Regions from separate parts of the Cryobacterium sp. TMT2-17-1 genome, predicted to be linked through region 2. Evidence: predicted binding sites of a transcription regulator. Region 2 holds the regulator's gene; the other holds the start of a gene.
The links. The regulator HrcA, encoded in region 2, represses chaperone genes, less so after heat shock. The targets are predictions, from matches to a motif close to TTNGCACTCGNNNNNNNCGAGTGCNAA.
Positions count from the first base shown of each region.

Region 1 (10,703 bases), on a different contig from region 2:
GGAGTTTTGACTGATGAAGAACACAGACCGTAAGTCCCGCACCGGGGCCGTGCGCAAGGGCAGCCGGGGACCACAGGTCGGTTCCGGCGGCCAGGGACGCCAGGCGCTCGAGGGCAAGAAGCCCACGCCCAAAGCGGAAGACCGCCCCTACCACCCCGCCGGCAAACGCAAGCTCGCCCAGGACCGCTTCGTCGCGGCCGGCGGCGGCCGCAGCCGCGGTTCCGCGGGTCCCAAGAGCGCGCCGCGCAGCGCCACCACCGGCAACACCGGCGGCGGCGGAGCGTCCACCCGCCGGGCCAAGCAGATCGACGAGCATGAGGTTGTGACCGGGCGCAACTCCGTACTGGAAGCGCTGCGGGCGAAGATCCCCGCCACGGCCCTGTACATCGCCACGCGCATCGAAATGGATGAACGGGTGAAGGAGGTCCTCACCCTCGCGACGACCCGCGGCATCCCCGTCCTCGAGGTCATGCGCCCGGAGCTCGACCGCCTGGCCGGCCGGGACTCGGTGCACCAGGGTCTCGCGCTCAAGGTGCCGTCCTACGAGTACGCCCAGCCCCTCGAGCTGCTGGAACTGACGATCAGCCGCGGCCACAAGCCGCTCTTCGTCGCCCTCGACGGCATCACCGACCCCCGCAACCTCGGCGCCATCATCCGCTCGACGGCCGCGTTCGGCGGACATGGCGTGATCGTGCCGCAGCGTCGGTCCGTCGGCGTGACCGCGTCGGCGTGGAAGACGTCGGCCGGCGCCGCTGCCCGACTTCCCGTCGCCATGGCCACCAACCTGACCCAGTCGCTCAAGGCGCTCAAGGAGCGCGGCGTGCTCGTCATCGGCCTCGCCGGTGATGGCGACACCCAGCTGCCCGAGCTCGGCATCGGTTTCGCCGAGCGCCCCATCGTGATCGTGGTCGGCAGCGAGGGCAAGGGGCTGTCCCGCCTCGTCACCGAGACCTGCGACGCGATTGTGTCGATCCCGATCAGCGCCTCGACCGAATCCCTCAACGCGGGGATTGCGGCCGGCGTGACACTGTACGAGGTCTCCCGACTGCGCGCGGCTGCCAAGGCCGCCAAGGTCGCGAAGCAGGCAGCCGCCGCGACGGCGGCAGCCGCCTCCGCAGCCTCTTAACCCGACCCGCCGGCCGGGCGCCCGCCAGGCAGGCCGAACCGCGAGAAAAGCCCCTTAATCCCACAATCGGCGGCCTTTTCTCACGGTTCGGCTGGGTACACGGACCAGGCGGAGCGCCGGCCGGATCAGACCTTGAGGCGCCAGTCGGCCGCGTCGTCGGCGGCCGACTCGGCCGCGTCCGCCAGTGCGGCGGTCTCATCGTCGGTCACGTCGATCGGGATCGTGATCTCGCCGGTGGCCGGCTCGATCACGGTGGCCTCGTCGCGGCGGTGCCGGAGCACGTTCTTGACGTAGGAGGTGACGGCTTCGGCCAGCGGGATGTCCCTGGACTGGTTCTGGGCCATGAACCAGCGGTGGTCGAGCAGCTGGTGGAAGACCTCGGCCGGTTCCAGCTTGCCCTTGAGATCGCGGGGAATGGCCCGGATGACGGGTTCGAAGACGCGCACCAGCCACTCGTGCGCCAGCATCTCCTCGTCGGCCTCCGGGTCGCCGTAGGAGACCCGGTAGGAGTCGAGGTCGTTGAGCAAGCGCCGGGCCTGGTTCTCCTCGGCGTCGAGCCCGGTCAGCCGCAGCAGGCGCCGCTGGTGGTGGCCGGCGTCGACGACCTTCGGCTGGATGCGCACGGTCGTACCCGTGTTGTCCGTCTTGATGGCCAGTTCCTCGATGTCGAACCCGAGGTCGTTGAGGCGTTCGACGCGTTCCGTGATGCGCCAGCGTTCGGAGCTGGAGAAGGATTCCGACCCGGTGAGCTCTTTCCAGAGCAGCCGGTAGGCGGCCACGATCCCATTGCTGACCCGAATGGGATCCAGCTCGTCGGCCGCTCGACCGCCGGCCTCGAGGTCCATGAGCTCACCGGCGATGTTGACGCGCGCGATCTCCAGGTCGTTCTCGCGCTGGCCGTTGGAGAGCCCGCCTGGATATAGCTGCCCGGTCTCGGCGTCGACCAGGTAGGCGGCGAACGCGCCGGCGTCACGGCGGAAGAGGGTGTTGGACAACGACACATCACCCCAGAAGAGGCCGGCCATGTGCACGCGTACCAGCAGCAGGGCCAGGGCGTCGACCAGCCGGGTGGCGGTGTCGGGCCGCAGGGTCTGCGAGTAGAGCGCGCGGTAGGGGAGCGAGAACTTGAGGTGCCGGGTGACGAGCACCGAATTCAGCGGCTCGGCGTCGTCATCGGTGCGGTTCGTGATCACGGCGAGCGGCTCGACGCAGGGAATTTCCAGGCCCTGCAGGGTACGGAGCATCTCGTACTCGCGCCTGGCCATCTCGCTGGTGGTCTCCTTGATGGCGACGACACGACCGCTCAAATGAGCGAAGCGCACAAGGTGGCGGGAGATGCCTTTGGGCAGGGCTGCGATGTTCTCGTTCGGCCAGGCATCCAGCGGGAGGTGCCAGGGAAGGTCAAGTAGGGCTGGATCGGCAGTGGCCGATGTGATGTTGAGTGAACCGCTCATCCGTCGAGTTTACCGGTGTGCTCCGCAGTCGGGGAACGACAAAACGGCCGAACGGAGCATGCTCTATCCGGCCGTTCGTTGAGGAGCGGGTGCCTAGTCGGCGACTGCTCCACCGAGGCGCAGGCCGGTCTCGGCGTCGAAAACGTGCATGTGGTGCGGCGTCGGGGTGAGGTAAACGGTGTCGCCGGCGGACGAGTGCGAACGGCCATCGACGCGAGCGACGATATCGGTGCGCTTGCCCTCGACCGTGGAGTGACCGTAGAGGTAACCGTCGGCGCCGAGCTCCTCGACCAGGTCGACGGCAACTTCGAGGCCCTCGCCATGCGTGGTGGACAGGTGGATGTCCTCGGGGCGAACGCCGATCGTGACCTTCTTGCCGGTGGAGCCGGCCAGGGTCTCGCGGGGCACGGGGATCGTTGCGGTGCCGAATTTGACGCCACCGTCGACGGTGTCGGCCAGGAACAGGTTCATGGCCGGGCTGCCGATGAAGCCGGCAACGAAGACGTTGTTCGGCTTCGAATACAGGTCGCGAGGCGTGCCGACCTGCTGGAGCACGCCATCCTTGAGGACCGCGATGCGATCGCCCATGGTGAGGGCTTCGGTCTGGTCGTGGGTCACGTAGACCGTCGTGACGCCGAGGCGGCGCTGGAGCGAAGCGATCTGGGTGCGGGTCTGCACGCGCAGCTTGGCGTCGAGGTTCGACAGAGGCTCGTCCATCAGGAACACCTGGGGCTGACGCACGATCGCACGGCCCATGGCGACGCGCTGACGCTGGCCACCGGAGAGTGCTTTCGGCTTGCGGCTCAGGTACGGCTCGAGGTCGAGCAGCTTGGCGGCCTCGAGAACGCGGGCGGCGCGCTCATCCTTGTTGACGCCGGCGATCTTGAGCGCGAAGCCCATGTTCTCGGCGACCGTCATGTGGGGGTACAGAGCGTAGTTCTGGAAGACCATGGCGATGTCGCGGTCTTTTGGCGGGACATCCGTCACGTTGCGCTCACCGATGAAGATGTTGCCGTCGTTGACTTCTTCAAGGCCGGCGAGCATGCGCAGGGACGTGGACTTGCCGCAGCCGGACGGGCCGACCAGCACGAGAAACTCGCCGTCGGCAACCGACAGGTCGAGCTTGTCAACGGCGGGAATAGAGGAACCCGGATACAGGCGGGTCGCCTTGTCGAACGTGACTGAAGCCATGGTTGATTACTCCTTCACCGGCAGGTACGTGCCGGACGATCCGTTGTGATGGGTTACTACGCCTGCCACACGTCATGTGCCACAGGTCAACTTTCTAAGTATGTCATGTCGGGGGATCGCGGCGACGGCGGGAATTCTGCGGCGGAGCCCGCCCACAGGCCCCGTCTGGACGTTTCCCAGAAAGGGGACCTACTATTTGGGAGGCATTCGCAAATGGCTTGCCTCTGCACTAACTACTCGGAGCGAGCATTCATGACTATTGGCGGATCGGGCGACAGCCGTCCCTCTAAGAATCAGCGACGTGACGCGGTGCGCACCAAGGCCAAGCGGATCCGCGAGGAGCAGAAGAAGAAGGACCGCCGTTACCGGGTCGCCCTGCGCAGCGGAATCGCCGTCGCCGGCGTCGCCATTGCCGCGGTCATCGTCGTGGTCATCATCAACTCGATTCCCCCGGTCGGCCCCGGTCCGGCGAACATGGCCAGTGACGGCGTGCTGATCTCCGAGGGGATGACCCCGGTCACGACCTCCGCGCTCCAGCCCGAGGCCAAGCCGATACCGTCCAAGCCGGATGCGACCGGCACGGTCGCCGACATTCGCGTCTACGCCGACTACCTCTGTCCGTTCTGCAGCGAGTTCGATGCCGCCAACAGTGACCAGATCAGCCAATGGGTCACGTCGGGTGCCGCGACCGTGGAGATCCACCCGGTTTCGATCCTGACCCACAAGTCCTCCGGCACGAAATACTCGCTTCGGGCTGCGAACGCCGCCGCATGTGTGGCCAATTACGCCCCCGCAAACTTCTACGACTTCAACGCCATCCTGTTCCAGGAACAGCCCCAGGAGGGCACTGCCGGTCACGACGACGCGGCCATCAAGGGCCTCGTGAAGGACGCCGGCGTGAGCGACCGGGTGTCGCAGATCAACGCGTGCATTGACGATACGACCTTCAAATCGTGGGTCATCGCATCCACCGACCGGGCTCTGTCCGGTCCGTTGCCGAACACCGAGGTCGAGGCCATCACCGGCACACCCACCGTGCTCGTCAACGGAAAGCAGTACGTCGGCGCACTCGACGACCCGAGGGAGTTCGCGGCCTTCGTGCTACAGGCGGCCGGCGCGACCTACTCCACCTCGACGCCGACCCCCGAGCCGGCACCGGCAGGGTAGTCGCCCCGCTTCGATGGCGGCACAGCACGGGTTCGTCATTTAGGATGATTAGTCAAGGCGTCAATCGCCTCATGCCGGCCTGGCGCAATTGGTAGCGCACCACTCTTGTAAAGTGGGGGTTACGGGTTCAAGTCCCGTGGCCGGCCCTGTTCTCTCATCGCTTCAGATCGTGATTCTCTCGGTGACGATTTCCTCGAGGGCGCTGAGAAAATCCGTCGGATCGATCGGCGAGCGCACGCCCGGTTTTGCATCGGCCGGAATGCCCCCGACGTACAGCCAGCCGAGCAATTCTTCCGAGGCCGCGAGGCCGTGGGTTTCGTTCACCGGCTGCGTGCGGGCCAGGGCGCCGGAACGCCACATGACGCCCCAGCCCTGGGCGGCGAGGAGAAGGCTCAGCATGTGGGCGACACCGGCCGCGACGGCGTCCTGTTCCCAGACCGCCACCGTGTCGCTTTCGCGACGGCTCGCGACCACGGCGATCAGAAGTTCGGCGCGCAGCGGCTTAGCGGCCAGCCTGGCGGCTTCGGCGCCGTTCAGCCCGGCGGCCTCGACCATGGCCTCGCCCAGGCGGCGCCGGGCGTCACCGCGCAACTCGATCAGCCGCCACGGACGCAGAGCGCCATGGTCGGCGACACGGGCCGCGACAGCCACCAAAGGCAGCAGTTCCGCATGGCTCGGTGCCTGCCCGGTGACCTTGGAGTGGGAGCGTCGATGATTGACCGTATCAAGGAGGTCGGGCAACGCTTACTCGACCGGCTTGAAATTGAGCGAGATGGAGTTCATGCAGTACCGGTCGCCGGTGGGCGTTCCGAATCCGTCGTCGAAAACGTGGCCCAGGTGAGAGCCGCACTTAGCACAGCGCACCTCGGTGCGCACAACCCCGAGGGTGCGGTCTTCGAGGAGTTCAACGGCCTCGGGACGCACCGATTCGTAGAAGCTCGGCCAGCCGCAACCGGAGTCGAACTTCGTGCCGCTTTTGAACAGCTCGGCATTGCAAGCCCCGCAGGTGTAAATCCCGGAGCGGCCCTCATCGAGGAGCTCGCCGGCCCACGCCCGCTCGGTGGCGGCGCCGCGCAGTACGGCGTACTGCTCGGGGCTCAGCTCCGCGCGCCACTGCGCATCCGACTTCTCGACCTCGTAGTCCATGTTCCGTTCCTTCCTGCTCGACCCCGGAGAGGCCGAAATCTGTCCGTATCAACACTAAACTCGCCAGACCGCGGTGGTATTCCTCGATCAGGAGCCCGGCAGGATTTTCCACCTTGGACAGCACGGCCAACGGCCCAGCGAGTACGCAGGCATCGACAATTAGGATTGCAGAGATCGAGGGAGGTGGCACGTGGACGGAGCTCCCGGCTCGTCGACTCCCGCGGAGCCTGCCTCGGAGTCCTCCTCGCCGGCAGGCTTGTCCGCGCGCGACCGGTTGATCCTCGCCTTCGAGCGGCAGTGGTGGAAGCATGCCGGCGCCAAGGAACAGGCGATCCGGGCCGAGTTCGGCCTCTCGGCCGCCCGGTACTATCAACTACTGGGGGTTGTGATCGACTCGCCGCTGGCCCTGGCCCACGACCCGATGCTGGTGAAACGCCTGCAGCGGCTGCGCGACGCCCGGTCGCAGGCAAGGGGCCGCCGGTCGCTACAGTCCACCGATTGACTCCCTGACCTGCACCCTTCCCGTGTCTCATCACCACTACAAAGGATCTGACCAGCCTCACGATGCCGAATTCCTACGCTAAAGACCGCTTCGACCACTTCCCGCACTTCCTGGAGCGGGTGGGGGCCCACCGCGCGCCCGGCAAGAAAGGGCGCGGCTGGGTCGCAGTGTGGTGGTCTCTTGGCGCAACCGTGCTGCTGGTCGGAATCGGAGTCGTCGGCCTGGCCGTCCTGAACAACAACCTGAACTTCGAGTTGCCGGGCACGGCGACGACTGCTGACAGCACGGCCGAGCCGAGCGCCACTCCGAGTGACACTCCGGCGCCGGTGCCGACGCCGGCCGCGACCGTGGACCCTGACTCGACCGTGACCGTTTTGAACGGGACCGCCGGCGAGGGGATCGCCCGGTCCGTTGGCGATCTCCTCGAGGCGGAGGGCTGGACGATCGAAGAGCTGGACAACGCGAGCACGGAGGATGTGCAGACGACGACGGTTTACTACGCCGACGCGGCCCTGGAGGGAGCGGCCCGCGGAGTCGCGGAGTCACTGCCCGGCTCGGAGGTGCTGCTTTCAAGCGATTTCGCCGATTCCGCAGCGGACCTGACCGTTGTTGTCGGCGCCGACTACGAGCCGGCCGAATAGCCGTCGCCTATACGTCCGGCGCTCGCGCGTCAACCCCCTTTCGTTCTTCCGGAGCTTCCGTAAATTGGGCGTTGGTCCCTCATTTTGTTTGTCCGGGCGTTCTCGCAGGAGACGTATTCCATCGGTCGAATGCAATGGACGCAATCCTTGCGCCAGGCCCGGTACGGCCAGCGGGCGCGTGTCGACGAATTCACAGCAACAAGGAGTTATACATGGCGAACGGAACCGTCAAATGGTTCAACGCTGAAAAGGGTTTCGGCTTCATCACCGTCGATGGAGGTGGCCAGGACGTCTTCGTCCACTATTCGGCCATCGACATGCACGGCTACAAGGTTCTGGAAGAGGGACAGCACGTCATCTTCGAACTGGGTACAGGGGCAAAGGGGCCCCAGGCAGAAGCGGTTCGTCCGATCTGATCCAGCGGGGGATGTTCCAGCGGTCGACCGCAGGGTCGGGTCGCTCCCAGGCATGTGTGCGCGGCAGTGCAGCCGCGTTAGGGTTTGGGGCGTGACAACGAAAATAGTGGTTCAAGCGCAGCGACGAAGTGCGGCACCGAGAATCCGGTCCATCCGGATGCTCGGGGTCGTCCTTCTGCCGTACCTTCTGCTGGTCTCCGCATGCGCCAGTGACGCGCCGAAGCCGCCGGCAAGCTCGACCAGCACGCCCTGGAACTCCACCTTCGAGTCGGCCGCAGACCCGGCGGTCGCCCCATTGCGTGGTACGAGTGTGCCGGCCGGGAGCCTCCAGAACCCTGCCCTCTCGGTGAAGATCGACAACCACGAAGCGGCCAGGCCGCAGCTCTCTCTCGAGCGCGCCGACATCGTCTTCGAAGAACTGGTCGAGGGCGGGCTGACCCGTTATGTCGCGGTCTGGCATTCCGACGTGCCTGAACTCGTCGGGCCGGTGCGATCGATCCGACCCATGGACCCGGACATCATCGCGCCCTTCGGCGGAATCGCGGCTTATTCCGGCGGCCAACAGAAATTCATCGACCTGATGGACGCGACGGATGTCGTCAGCGCCGCTTTCGATACCGACGACACCGGCCTCTTCGCGCGTTCGGATGACCGGGAAGCCCCGCACAACGTCATCCTCCAGGCCTCAGCGCTCGTCGCGCGGAACGCCACCGTGCCGCCGCCGAACCAGCAATTTGCCTACTCCGCGACCGTGCAGGGATCGTCCGCGGCCGTCGACGGCGCGCCCGTCGCGGCGATCAACTCCACCTTCTCCACCGCCCGTTGGCCCGGCTGGACGTGGGATGCGGCCGGTGCTGCCTACCTGCGCTCGCAGGAGGGCGCACCTGACCTCGACGCCACCGGTGCGCAGCTGCGGGCGACCAACGTCCTGGTCCTGCGGGTCGCGATCGACGGCTCCTACGGAGATGTTCCCACGACGACAATGATCGGTTCGGGGGAAGCCTGGGTGTCGGCCGGCGGCAAGTCCGTGCATGCGGTCTGGTCCAAGGCCGACCAGACCGCCCCCATCCGTCTCGTCGATGACTTCGGCGTGACGATTCGTCTCGCCGCCGGTAACACCTGGATCGAGCTGGTGCCGTCGGACCGAGGCACGGTTGTGCTGGTGCCGTAGCCGCGGCCGCGGCACCTTGCCGTTCACTTGCACTCTCGACCCCAGAGTGCCAGAATCTACTTGGCACTCTCTCTGTTTGAGTGCCAACCCATCACCGTTTTGGTAACGTCCGGGAGGGACGAGAAACACATATGGCAAAGATCATTGCTTTCAACGAAGAGGCCCGTCGCGGCCTTGAGCGTGGCCTGAACATCCTCGCTGACACTGTCAAGGTCACCCTCGGCCCGCGCGGACGTAACGTGGTGCTGGAAAAGAAGTGGGGCGCTCCCACGATCACCAACGATGGCGTGTCCATCGCCAAGGAGATCGAACTCGACGACCCGTACGAGAAGATCGGTGCCGAGCTCGTCAAGGAGGTCGCCAAGAAGACCGATGACGTCGCGGGCGACGGAACCACCACCGCCACCGTCCTGGCTCAGGCGCTCGTTCGTGAAGGCCTGCGCAACGTCGCGGCCGGAGCAGACCCGATCAGCCTCAAGCGTGGCATCGAGAAGGCCACGGCCGCCGTGATCGCTGAGCTCATCGCCAACGCCAAAGAGGTCGAGACCAAGGAAGAGATCGCGGCCACCGCTTCCATCTCCGCCGGTGACGCCGAAATCGGCGCCATCATCGCCGAGGCCATCGACAAGGTCGGCAAGGAGGGTGTTGTCACCGTCGAGGAGTCGAACACTCTCGGCACCGAGCTCGAGCTCACCGAGGGCATGCGCTTCGACAAGGGCTTCCTGTCTGCCTACTTCGTGACCGACCCCGACCGTCAGGAAGCGGTCTTCGAAGACCCCTACATCCTGATCGTCAACTCCAAGGTCTCCAACATCAAGGACCTTCTCCCCATCGTGGACAAGGTCATCCAGACCGGCAAGCAGCTCCTCATCATCGCCGAGGACGTCGACGGCGAGGCCTTGGCCACGCTCGTGGTGAACAAGATCCGCGGAATCTTCAAGTCGGTCGCCGTCAAGGCTCCCGGCTTCGGCGACCGTCGCAAGGCCCAGCTGCAGGACATCGCCATCCTCACCGGTGGACAGGTCATCAGCGAAGAGGTCGGTCTCAAGCTCGAGAACGTCACGCTTGACCTCCTCGGCAACGCGCGCAAGATCGTCATCACCAAGGACGAGACCACCATCGTCGAAGGCGCCGGAGACCCCGAAGCCATCGCCGGACGTGTCCAGCAGATCCGCAGCGAGATCGAAAACACCGACAGTGACTACGACCGCGAGAAGCTCCAGGAGCGCCTCGCCAAGCTCGCCGGCGGAGTCGCAGTCATCAAGGCCGGCGCCGCGACGGAGGTTGAGCTCAAGGAGCGCAAGCACCGCATCGAAGATGCCGTCCGCAACGCGAAGGCTGCCGTCGAAGAGGGCATCGTCGCCGGTGGTGGCGTTGCGCTGATCCAGGCCGGCAAGACCGCGTTCGAGAAGCTCGAGCTGGTCGGCGACGAGGCAACGGGAGCGAACATCGTCAAGGTTGCCATCGACGCTCCACTCAAGCAGATCGCCCTCAACGCCGGCATGGAGCCGGGCGTTGTCGCCGACAAGGTGCGCAACCTGCCGATCGGTTGGGGCCTCAACGCCGCGACCGGTGAGTACGTCGACATGCTCGCCGCCGGAATCAATGACCCGGTGAAGGTCACCCGTTCCGCGCTGCTGAACGCAGCGTCGATCGCCGGACTGTTCCTCACCACCGAGGCCGTAGTCGCCGACAAGCCGGAGAAGAACGCTGCTCCGGCCGGCGACCAGGGCGGCGGAATGGACTTCTAAGTCCACACCGCTTCACCGCTTCACAACACAGGGCGCCTCCGCCGGGAGGCGCCCTGTGTCGTTAACGCAGGCCTCGCTAACGCAGGCCTCGCTAAAACAGGCCTCGCTAAAACAGGCGTCGCTAAAACAGGCGTCGCT
Region 1 is NZ_SOGC01000002.1:98,244-108,946, forward strand. Features, by position in the region: gene cysS (cysteine--tRNA ligase) at 1-14, shown strand, start outside; gene rlmB (23S rRNA (guanosine(2251)-2'-O)-methyltransferase RlmB) at 14-1,126, shown strand; gene E3O47_RS00490 (DUF4032 domain-containing protein) at 1,252-2,580, opposite strand; gene ugpC (sn-glycerol-3-phosphate ABC transporter ATP-binding protein UgpC) at 2,674-3,771, opposite strand; gene E3O47_RS00500 (thioredoxin domain-containing protein) at 4,024-4,938, shown strand; tRNA gene E3O47_RS00505 (tRNA-Thr) at 5,012-5,084, shown strand; gene E3O47_RS00510 (nitroreductase family protein) at 5,101-5,679, opposite strand; gene msrB (peptide-methionine (R)-S-oxide reductase MsrB) at 5,683-6,084, opposite strand; gene E3O47_RS00520 (DUF3263 domain-containing protein) at 6,275-6,586, shown strand; gene E3O47_RS00525 (LytR C-terminal domain-containing protein) at 6,649-7,227, shown strand; gene E3O47_RS00530 (cold-shock protein) at 7,440-7,643, shown strand; gene E3O47_RS00535 (DUF3048 domain-containing protein) at 7,735-8,814, shown strand; gene groL (chaperonin GroEL) at 8,946-10,565, shown strand.
Region 1: groL (chaperonin GroEL) is a predicted target of HrcA. The motif match lies at 8,875-8,901, and genes of this name have one in related genera.

Region 2 (10,703 bases):
GAGAGCTGACCAGACCCGGCTTTCGCGCGCCTCCTTACCCTCGACGGTGAGCTCCGCGCCAGGGAGGGGTCGCTCACCGTGGTGCGCGCCGACTGATGTCCGAACTGAGAGGTGTGGGCCCGGGCGGACTCGGCGCGCACGACACGATCAGCGCGGCGAGCGGCAGAGAGACGACGGCTGCCAGGACCGCCGTCAGGGCGATGCTGCTGCGCCTGACCGGGCCCGGCCGTGATGAATTTCAGGTGACCGGTCCCCGACGGTTCGAGCCTCTGCCCGGACACACGAAAGCCCCCACCGAGATGGCAGGGGCTGTTGTGTACGCCGGTCAGGGCCGGTGAACGATCCTGATCCCGGTCAGGCGCAGACTAGACGAGGGCGTTGACCGACTTGGCGATCGCGGACTTCTTGTTCGCGGCCTGGTTCTGGTGGATGACGCCCTTGCTGACGGCCTTGTCGAGCTTTTTCGAAGCAACGGCGAGGCTGGCAACAGCCTTGTCCTTGTCGCCCGAGGCGATCGCCAGGCGCGTCGCGCGGACAGCGCGCTTGAACTCGCTCTTGACCGACTTGTTGCGCTCCTGGGCCTTTTTGTTGGTGCCGATACGCTTGATCTGCGACTTGATGTTTGCCACGTTTATACGCTTTCGTTAGATTCTTTTTCGGATGGGCCGCTTGGCGGTAGAGGGCGCCGTACGGCAATAATCGTGTGGGGTGGGACCCAACACGCAAGCCAACAGGCAACGATACCAGCTATTCGTTCAGGTCGACAATCGGCCCGGGCCAGTCGATCGCAACCTCCGTGAGGATGCCGCTCAGCACCGCGGCGAAGCGTTCCGGTTGGGCCAGGCTGACGAGGTGCGACGCCCGGGGGACGATCACGAGGCGCCCGTCCCGGCAGGCGGCGAGGAAGCGGCGCTCATGCAGCCGGAACTGATCCAGAGAACCGTTGACCAGCCACACCGGGCCGGGATAGCGAGCCAGGCTGTCCAGCGGGCGGAGGCTGCCGGTGGCGCCGAGCCCGGCATCCATCACCGTCAGCGGCACACCGCCGGCGAGCGTGTCGGCGGCCCCTGCCGATGGGAGGAGCACCCGCACGAGTGTGGTGTGGAGCCACAGTCCCTGGTCGGGCAGTCGGCGGATCAGCCGGGCCAGGCCCCGGTAGGCGTCCAGCAGCCAGCCGGCCGGGAGCGCGCAGCTTCCCGCGGCGACCAGCCCGGCCACCTTCTGCGGGTGGCGCGCGGCGTACTCGATGGCGTAGTAGCCGCCGAGGGAGAGGCCGACCAGCAGCACCCGGCCGCCCAGAGCAGCGACGCCCTCGTCGATGGCGGCCAGGGCGCCCGCCACGGTGAACGTTTCGTCCATGCGGGCGCCGTGCCCCGGCAGATCGATCGCGAGTGCCGGATGCCCGGCCTCGCCCAGCATGGACAGCTGTCGTCGCCACATGGTGCCCGACGTGCGGATCCCGTGCACGAAAAGAACCGGGACAGCGGGTGTCATTCATTCCTCCTGGTGAGCAGCCGCACTAGAGGGTGACGGCGATACCGATGATAGACATCAGGGAGTAGCCGCACCAGATCAGCAGTGACAGCACCCGGTTCGCGTCAATCACTTCTGGCTCTTCCGTGGGTGAGTGCTCGGCCGGGCGCTGCGTCTGTGGCCAACTCAGGACATCCGTCGCACGGGTGGCCGGGCCACCGCGGACCAGTGCGGAACCGGTGCGGATGTCCGGCCTCGCCCGGTCGGATCTCCTGAATTGGCCACACTACCCGCCGAAGAGCCACGGCAGTGGTTCACGGCAGTGGTTCACGGCAGTGGTTCGCTGCGAGCCGCCGGGCGCGGCCGTTCCCGCGCGCAAGCCTGGAACGATGCGCGGCAACGGCGAAACCGGGACCCAGCCACCTATGGGAGAATTGTCAGACCATGTCACCGAGACCCCTCACGGCGCTTGAACCGGCCGCCACCCCGCCCGAGTTCATCCGCAATTTCTGCATCATCGCCCACATCGACCACGGCAAGTCCACGTTGGCCGACCGGATGCTGCAGATCACCGGCGTCGTCGATGACCGTTCGATGCGCGCCCAATACCTTGACCGGATGGACATCGAGCGCGAGCGCGGCATCACCATCAAAAGCCAGGCCGTCCGTATGCCGTGGGAACTTGACGGGCAGACCTACGCCCTGAACATGATCGACACCCCCGGCCACGTGGACTTCACCTACGAGGTGTCTCGCAGCCTGGCCGCGTGCGAGGGAGCAATCCTCCTCGTCGACGCCGCCCAGGGGATCGAGGCGCAGACCCTTGCCAACCTCTACCTGGCGCTGGAGAACGACCTCACCATCATCCCGGTGCTGAACAAGATCGACCTGCCGGCTGCCGACCCCGACAAGTACGCGAAGGAGCTCGCCAGCCTGATCGGTGGCAGTCCCGACGACGTTCTCCGGGTTTCCGGCAAGACCGGTGTCGGCGTCGCCGAACTCCTCGACCGTGCCACCCGCCTCATCCCGGCCCCGGTCGGCGACCCGGCCGCCCCGGCCCGCGCGATGATCTTCGACTCGGTCTACGACAGCTACCGTGGCGTCGTCACCTATGTGCGCATGATCGACGGCAAGCTGGGCCCGCGCGAGAAGATCCAGATGATGTCGACCCGTGCCACGCACGAGATTCTCGAGATCGGCGTCACCTCGCCCGAGCCCACCACCAGCAAGGGCCTCGGCGTCGGCGAGGTCGGCTACCTGATCACGGGCGTGAAGGATGTGCGCCAGTCGAAGGTCGGCGACACGGTGACCACCGCGCTCCGCCCCGCCACCGTCGCCCTTCCGGGCTACACCGAGCCGAAGCCCATGGTCTTCTCGGGCCTCTACCCGATCGACGGCAGCGACTACCCGGCCCTCCGGGAGGCCCTCGACAAGCTCAAACTCTCCGACGCGTCCCTCGTGTACGAGCCCGAGACATCCGTCGCCCTCGGTTTCGGTTTCCGCTGTGGTTTCCTCGGGCTGCTGCACCTGGAAATCATCACCGAGCGGCTCGACCGGGAGTTCGGCCTCGACCTGATCACCACGGCGCCCAGTGTGATCTACGAGGTCACCACCGACGACAAGAAGTCTGTCACGGTCACCAACCCGAGCGAGTTCCCGAACGGGAAGATCGCCAAGGTCGAGGAGCCGATCGTGAAGGCGGCCATCCTCGCACCCAAGGACTACGTCGGCGTGATCATGGAACTCTGCCAGAGCCGCCGCGGCACCCTGCTCGGCATGGACTACCTCGGCGAGGACCGGGTCGAGATCCGCTACACGATGCCGCTCGGTGAGATCGTGTTCGACTTCTTCGACAATCTCAAGAGCCGCACCGCCGGCTACGGCTCGCTCGACTACGAACCCATCGGCTCTCAGGAGGCCGACCTGGTCAAGGTCGACATCCTGCTGCAGGGCGAACAGGTCGACGCGTTCAGCGCGATTGTGCACCGCGACAAGGCCTACGACTACGGCGTGCTGATGACGGGAAGGCTGCGCAAGCTCATCCCGCGCCAGCAGTTCGACGTGCCCATCCAGGCCGCGATCGGCGCCCGCATCATCGCCCGCGAGTCCATCAGTGCCATCCGCAAGGATGTTCTCGCCAAGTGCTACGGCGGCGACATCTCCCGCAAGCGCAAGCTGCTGGAGAAGCAGAAGGAGGGCAAGAAGCGCATGAAGATGGTCGGCCGGGTCGAGGTTCCCCAGGAGGCGTTCATCGCCGCCCTGTCCGGTGACGAGCCCCCGAAGAAGAAGTAGACGGATGCGCCGCGCCACCTTCACCGATACCGCCGTCACCTACGCGTCCATCGGCGGCACCCTCGCCCCGGACCTGCTCCGGTTCCCACCCAAGGGCTACCGGCCCCTCGAGCGCACCGTGCGCCTTGGCAGCGGTGAGGAGCGCTTCCAGCTGGCCTCGAAGTCGCTGATGACCTGGGGCGTGCAGCGGGGGAGCGGAATGACCGTCACCGACCTGCTGGACGGCACCGGCCAGCAGTACACGGGACTCGTCTTCGACGCCGACGGCCAGGCCGCCCGCGACCAGAAGCCCGAGCCGGACGAGGCCGTCTTCGCCGAGGACGGCACGCCCTACATCGTCAACGGCATGTCCGCGCACCTCACGAGCAAGTTAGGCCCCTTCACCATCGACGCCCCCGTGCGCGTGGTCTACGTGATCGATGAACCCGACCGCCTCGGCTTCGCATACGGCACCATGGCCGGGCACCCGGCCAGCGGCGAGGAATCGTTCATCGTCGACAGACGCGAGGACGACTCGGTCTGGCTGACCATCCGCGCCTTCTCCCGCCCCGGCAACTGGTTCTACCGGCTGGGCTGGCCGTTCGTGCGGCGGCAACAGGCCAAAATCACCGCTCGGTACCTACGCGCGCTGCATCCGATCGGCGCGGTCTAACCGCATGGGCAGTGCCCTTCCCCTCGGCGACCCCGCACCCAGCGACGGACTGCTGCCGGCCTCGGCCGCCGTGGGAGCAGCCCAGCGCGATTTCGGCGTCTACCTGCACGTGCCGTTCTGCCGGGTCCGCTGCGGCTACTGCGACTTCAACACCTATACCGCCACCGAGTTGCGGGGCGCGAGCCAGCATGACTATGCCGGCCAGGCGATCACCGAGGTCCAGTCGGCCGGCCGGATCCTGACTCAGTCGGGCGTGCCGGCCCGCCAGGCGGCGACCGTCTTCTTCGGCGGCGGCACCCCCACCCTGCTCCCGGCCGACGACCTGGTGCGGATGCTGGAGGCCGTGCGCTCCACCTGGGGGATCGCACCCGGCGCCGAGGTGACCACCGAGGCGAACCCCGACTCCGTCGACGCCGCCTACCTCGGCCGCCTCGCCGAGTCCGGCTTCACCCGGGTATCCTTCGGCATGCAGTCCGCGGTACCGAGCGTGCTGGCCACCCTCGAGCGCACCCACGACCCCGAGCGGGTGCCGCTTGTGGTGCAGTGGGCGCGCGAGGCCGGCCTCGACGTGTCCCTCGACCTGATCTACGGCACACCGGGGGAGACCCTCGTCGATTGGCGCACCAGCCTCGAGCACGCCATCCGGCAGGCTCCCACCCACGTCAGCGCCTACTCGCTTATCGTCGAGGAGGGCACCAAGCTGGCCCGCCAGATCAAGCGCGGCGAACTGGCCCCTGTCGATGACGACGTTCAGGCCGAGTTCTATGAGCTGGCCGACGACCTACTGTCCTCGGCAGGCTACGGCTGGTATGAGGTCAGCAACTGGGCGACGGATGACGCGCACCGCTCGCGCCACAACCTCGCCTACTGGCGCAGCCAGGACTGGTGGGGTGTGGGGCCCGGAGCCCACAGCCACATCGGTGGGGTGCGCTGGTGGAACGTCAAGCATCCGTCGGCCTACGGCGATCGGATTCGCGCCGGCGACTCACCGGCCGCCGGGCGGGAGACCCTCGATGCGGCCACTCAGGAGGTGGAGCGGGTGCTCTTGCTCACCCGAATCCGCGAGGGTATCCCCATCGACTCGCTCAGCCCGCTCAGGCGCCACGAGGTGGCGGGACTCATCGCCGACGAACTCATCGACGCGAAAGCAGCCCTCTTCGGTTCGATCGAACTGACCCTCAGAGGACGCCTCCTGGCGGATGCCGTCGTGCGCCGCCTGCTTGCCGACTGAACTCAGTTCACGAACTTGATCGACAGCGGATACGTGTAGTACTCGCCCCGGTTTGCGGCCAAGGCGGCCATGATGCCGAACACGACCATCAGAACGGAGGCAGCGAGGAGAACGAGGTAGCCGACGAGGATGATCGTCAGGACGCCGCCGACCGCGTAGGCGATCAGGAGCGTGAGCTGGAAGTTCAGTGCGGTCGCGGTGTGTGCCCGGATGAACGGGCCGCGGTCCTTGAGCACGATGTAGCCGATCAGGGCCGGCACGAAATAGAACAGAATGCCGCCGACGTGCACGAGGGTGGCCCACAGTTTCTCGTCGGCCGGGTTCATCGGGGTGGGAGCCTGGTTCGGGTTGGGCGGCGGTGGTGGGGTGGAATTGGTCATTGGTGCTCCTTCTGAAGAAAAACCGAGTGCGCCGGGCTACTTGATCAGGCGCAGGGCGAACGGGTACCGGTAGTGGTTGCCGTCCTTCGCCTGGAGGTAGCCGAGCACCGAGAAGACAACACCGAGGATGTACAGCACCCAGGCGAGACCGCCGATGACGCCGCCGATGCCGAATGTGAGGAAGCCGATGACCGTTGCAAAAAAGTTGATCGCGAAGTAGCCGATCAGAAGCGTGATCTGAAAGTTGAGCGCTTCCTTCGCCTCGACGCTGGTCAGAGGTCCGCGGTCCTTGAAGAGCAGCCACAGCACCAGGGACGGCACGAACATGAGGATCCCGCCCAGATGTGCGAGGGACGCCCATTGGCGGTCATCCGCCTCCGTCAGGGGTGCCGACGGTCCCGGGGCGGCAGGCTGGTAGGGCGGTTGCGGCGGCCGTTGGCCCTGGTACGGATCATCGGGTCCGGGACCAGTGAAATTACTCATGATCATGCCTTTCAGTGCACCGGGGAAGAGGTGCTACATGCCTAAGTTACTGCGCCCCAACATTGGGGAGCAATGGGTAAGCCCAGCCGGTCGCGGTATGATTGGCAGTCACATACCGCGAGTGCCAATCGATGCTGCACTCGCGACGCTGGGAGGAGGCGAGCGCTATGGTGTCCGATCGCAGTCTCGAAGTCCTGCGTGTGATCGTTCAGGACTATGTAGCCTCCCGCGAACCCGTCGGTTCCAAATCTATCGTCGACCGGCATTCCTTCGGGGTCTCGGCGGCCACGATCCGCAACGACATGGCCCTGCTCGAAGAGGAAGAGTTGATCGCGGCTCCGCACACCTCGTCGGGCCGCATCCCCACCGATAAGGGCTACCGCCTGTTCGTCGACCATCTCGCCGATCTGCGCCCGCTCTCGGCGGCGCAGCGCCAAGCCATCGAGACGTTCCTCGGTCAGTCGGCCGACCTTGACGAGGTGCTGGCCCGCAGCGTGCGGCTGCTCTCGCAGCTCACCCATCAGGTCGCCCTGGTGCAGTATCCGTCGCTGTCCCGCGCGAAGGTGCGCCACATCGAACTGGTGCCCCTGTCCGAGACTCGCCTCCTGTCGGTTCTGATCACGGATGCCGGACGGGTCGAGCAACGCGTCGTCGACCTGCCCCGGCCCCTGGCTGAACCCGTTCTGATCGAACTGCGCACCCGGTTGAATTCTGCCCTGGTCGGGCTGGGCATGGGCGAGGCCGCCAGCACCCTTACCGGCAGCTCTCTCACCGCCGGCTCCGGCCTCGGCCCGATCGAGCAGCAGGAGGCGGTGGATCTGATCACCGGCACCCTGCGGGACCAGGTCGGCGCGAACAGGCAGGACCGGCTCGTGATGGCCGGCGCCGCCAACCTCGTGCGCACTGAGGAAGACTTCACCGGCAGCATTTTCCCGGTGCTCGAGGCCATCGAGGAACAGGTCGTGCTTCTGCGGCTGTTCGGCGAGATGGCCTCTGACCAGCACGGCGTGTCCGTCAGTATCGGCCGGGAGAATGCCCCGTTCGGTCTGGCCGAGACATCCGTGCTCACCAGCGGCTACTCCTCGCAGGGCGGCAACCTGGCGCGCCTCGGCGTACTCGGCCCCACTCGGATGGACTACTCGAACAACATGGCGGCCGTCCGTGCGGTCGCCCGCTACCTTTCACGCCTTCTCGGCGAGAATTGACCAGTTCCCCTCGGCCCAGAAGCCGGCGGAACACCACATTTCAGAACAGACCTAGGAGAGCCAGCTTTGGCTGACCATTACGAAGTACTCGGCGTTGCCCGCGACGCCTCGACCGACGAGATCAAGAAGGCCTACCGCAGGCTGGCCCGGCAGCTGCACCCCGACGTGAACCCGGGCGCGGATGCATCCGAGCGCTTCAAATCCGTCACGCACGCCTACGACGTGCTCAGCGACGTCAAGCAACGCGACAACTACGACCGTGGCGGCAACGGCCGCTCGGGCGGCGGCGGAGGCGCCGGTTTCGACGGCAACTTCGGCAACTTCGGCGACATTTTCGAGACCTTCTTCGGCGGCGGGGGATCCAGCCGCGGGCCTCGGTCGCGCCGAGAGCGCGGCCAGGATGCCCTGATCCGGGTCGACCTCGACCTCGATGAGATCATCTTCGGCACGCACCGGGAGCTTGAGGTCGACACGGCCATCATGTGCGCGACCTGCAGCGGCACGTGCTGCCAGCCGGGCACCGCGCCCGTCACCTGCGACATCTGCCACGGCACCGGCACCATCCAGCGCGCCGTGCGGTCGCTGCTCGGCAATGTCATGACGAGCAGCCCCTGCGGTTCCTGCCGCGGCTACGGCACGATCATCGCCACTCCCTGCGTCACCTGCCAGGGCCAGGGCCGCGTGCGAGCGCGTCGCACGGTCCCCGTCGACATCCCGGCGGGGGTCGACACGGGCCTGCGCCTGCAGATGCCTGGCAGCGGCGAGGCTGGTCCGGCCGGCGGTCCCAACGGCGACCTCTACCTTGAGATGAAGGTGCGCCACCACGACGTGTTCAGCCGTGACGGCGACGACCTGCTCTGCACCCTCGAGGTGCCGATGACGGATGCCATCCTCGGCAGATCCGCGACCGTCAAGGCGCTCGACGGCGACATCGAGGTCGAGCTCAGGCCGGGCACGCAGAGCGCCGAGATCATCACGGTCAAGGACCGCGGCGTAACCCGTCTGCGCGGGAACGGACGCGGCGACCTGAAGGTCGGCGTGCACGTGGTCACGCCGACCCGTCTCGACCACAAGGAGCGGGAGCTGATCGAGGCCTTTGCGGCCCGCCACAAGGCGCCGGTTCCTGCCCTCAGCGCCTTTCAGCAGGGACTTTTCGCCAAGCTGCGCGATCGGTTTCGCGGCTAGGCGTCGATGGCACACTTCTTCATCGATGAGGCGCTCCACGCCGCCGATTGCGTGCCGGGGGCGGTCGTCGGCATCGGCGGCGCCGAGGCCCGGCACGCGGTCACCGTCAGCCGGGTGCGCCCGGGCGAGCGCCTGCAGATCGGGAACGGGGCCGGGCTCATGCTCGCCGCCACCGTCGTTGACGCAGATGCGAGGCTGCTGACCCTGCGCGTCGAGACGGTGACCGTGACCGCGCTGCTGACGCCGCGCATCCGTCTGGTCCAGGCTCTCGCCAAGGGAGACCGGGACGAACTGGCTGTGCAGGCGGCCACGGAGCTCGGCATCGACGGGGTGATCCCGTGGGCCGCATCCCGCTCCGTGACGCGCTGGGAGGGAGCCAAAATCACGAAGGGCCGGGATCGCTGGTCCAGCATCGTGCGCGAGGCCTCGAAACAGTCGATTCGCGCGTGGCTGCCCACGGTCGGGGCACTGGCGAGCACCAAAATGCTCGCCGAGCTGGCCGGCACCACCCGGATGCTACTGCTGGAGCCCACCGCGAGCGAACGGCTGACCTCGCAGGCGGCGCCGACCGACGACCGGGATATCCTGCTCGTCGTCGGACCCGAGGGCGGCATCTCCCCGGCCGAGCTGACCCTGCTCGAGCAGGCAGGCGCCACCCGGGTGCGCCTGGGCGACAATGTGCTGCGCACCTCCACCGCCGGCCCGGCCGCCCTCTCCATCCTGAACGTGACGCTCGGCCGCTGGTAGCGCGTGAGCTTAAGATAGAGATATGTCTTCCACCGGCCAAGAACCGTCCATCTTCACTCGCATCGCCGCGCGCGAGGTCCCGGCGACCATCGTCGCCGAAACCGAACGGATCATCGCCTTCATCGACATCGCCCCGCAGGCGCCCGTGCATGTCGTCATCACGCCGAAAACATCCGAGTACAGCAACGTGGTCGAGCTCGCGGCCGGAGACCCCGGGCTGCTGACCGAACTCATCGAGGTGGCGGATGCTGTGGCGGCCCGGCTGTCCAACGGCCAGTTCCGGCTCGTGTTCAATACCGGCGCCAGCGTCGGGCAGACCGTTTTCCACGTCCACGCTCACCTGCTCGCCCCGCAGGCCGCCGGCGGAACCCTCGGGGAGGGAACGCTTGGTTTCCGGTGAGCCCGGGCCGGGCCAGGCCGAGGTGCACATCACGGTCGACGGCATTGCCATGGTGCGCCTGCTCGGCGCCGACGACCGTCTGCTCGCCGCCGTCGAGAAGGAACACCCCGGCGTCAGCGTGCACGTGCGCGGCAACGAGGTCACCCTGATCGGTGAGACCGAGCACGTCGAGGCGGCGCGTCGCCTGATCGAGGAGCTCCTGCTCATGGTGCGCGGCGGGCGTGACCTCGCCGAGTCCGAGGTGAGCACCTCCTCACGGATGCTCGACACGGACAGTTCCACGAGCCCTTCCGAACGTCTGGGCCCGGCTATCCTCAGCTCCCGCGGCAAGAGCATCCGCCCCAAGACCATCGGGCAGAAGGAATACGTGGACGCCATCGACACCGACACCATCGTGTTCGGGATCGGGCCGGCCGGAACCGGCAAGACCTACCTGGCAATGGCCAAGGCCGTGCAGGCGCTGCAGCGCAAGGAGGTCGAACGGATCATCCTCACCCGCCCGGCCGTCGAGGCCGGGGAACGACTCGGCTTCCTGCCGGGCAGCCTCACCGAGAAGATCGACCCGTACCTGCGCCCCCTGTACGACGCCCTGAACGAGATGATGGACCCGGAACTCGTGCCCAAACTGCTCGCAGCCGGAACCATCGAGGTGGCC
Region 2 is NZ_SOGC01000009.1:26,781-37,483, reverse strand. Features, by position in the region: gene holA (DNA polymerase III subunit delta) at 1-9, shown strand, start outside; gene rpsT (30S ribosomal protein S20) at 366-629, opposite strand; gene E3O47_RS01575 (alpha/beta fold hydrolase) at 748-1,494, opposite strand; gene lepA (translation elongation factor 4) at 1,918-3,765, shown strand; gene E3O47_RS01565 (DUF1990 domain-containing protein) at 3,770-4,417, shown strand; gene hemW (radical SAM family heme chaperone HemW) at 4,422-5,648, shown strand; gene E3O47_RS01555 (DUF4870 domain-containing protein) at 5,651-6,028, opposite strand; gene E3O47_RS01550 (DUF4870 domain-containing protein) at 6,065-6,511, opposite strand; gene hrcA (heat-inducible transcriptional repressor HrcA) at 6,679-7,716, shown strand; gene dnaJ (molecular chaperone DnaJ) at 7,783-8,901, shown strand; gene E3O47_RS01535 (16S rRNA (uracil(1498)-N(3))-methyltransferase) at 8,908-9,648, shown strand; gene E3O47_RS01530 (HIT domain-containing protein) at 9,671-10,048, shown strand; gene E3O47_RS01525 (PhoH family protein) at 10,098-10,703, shown strand, end outside.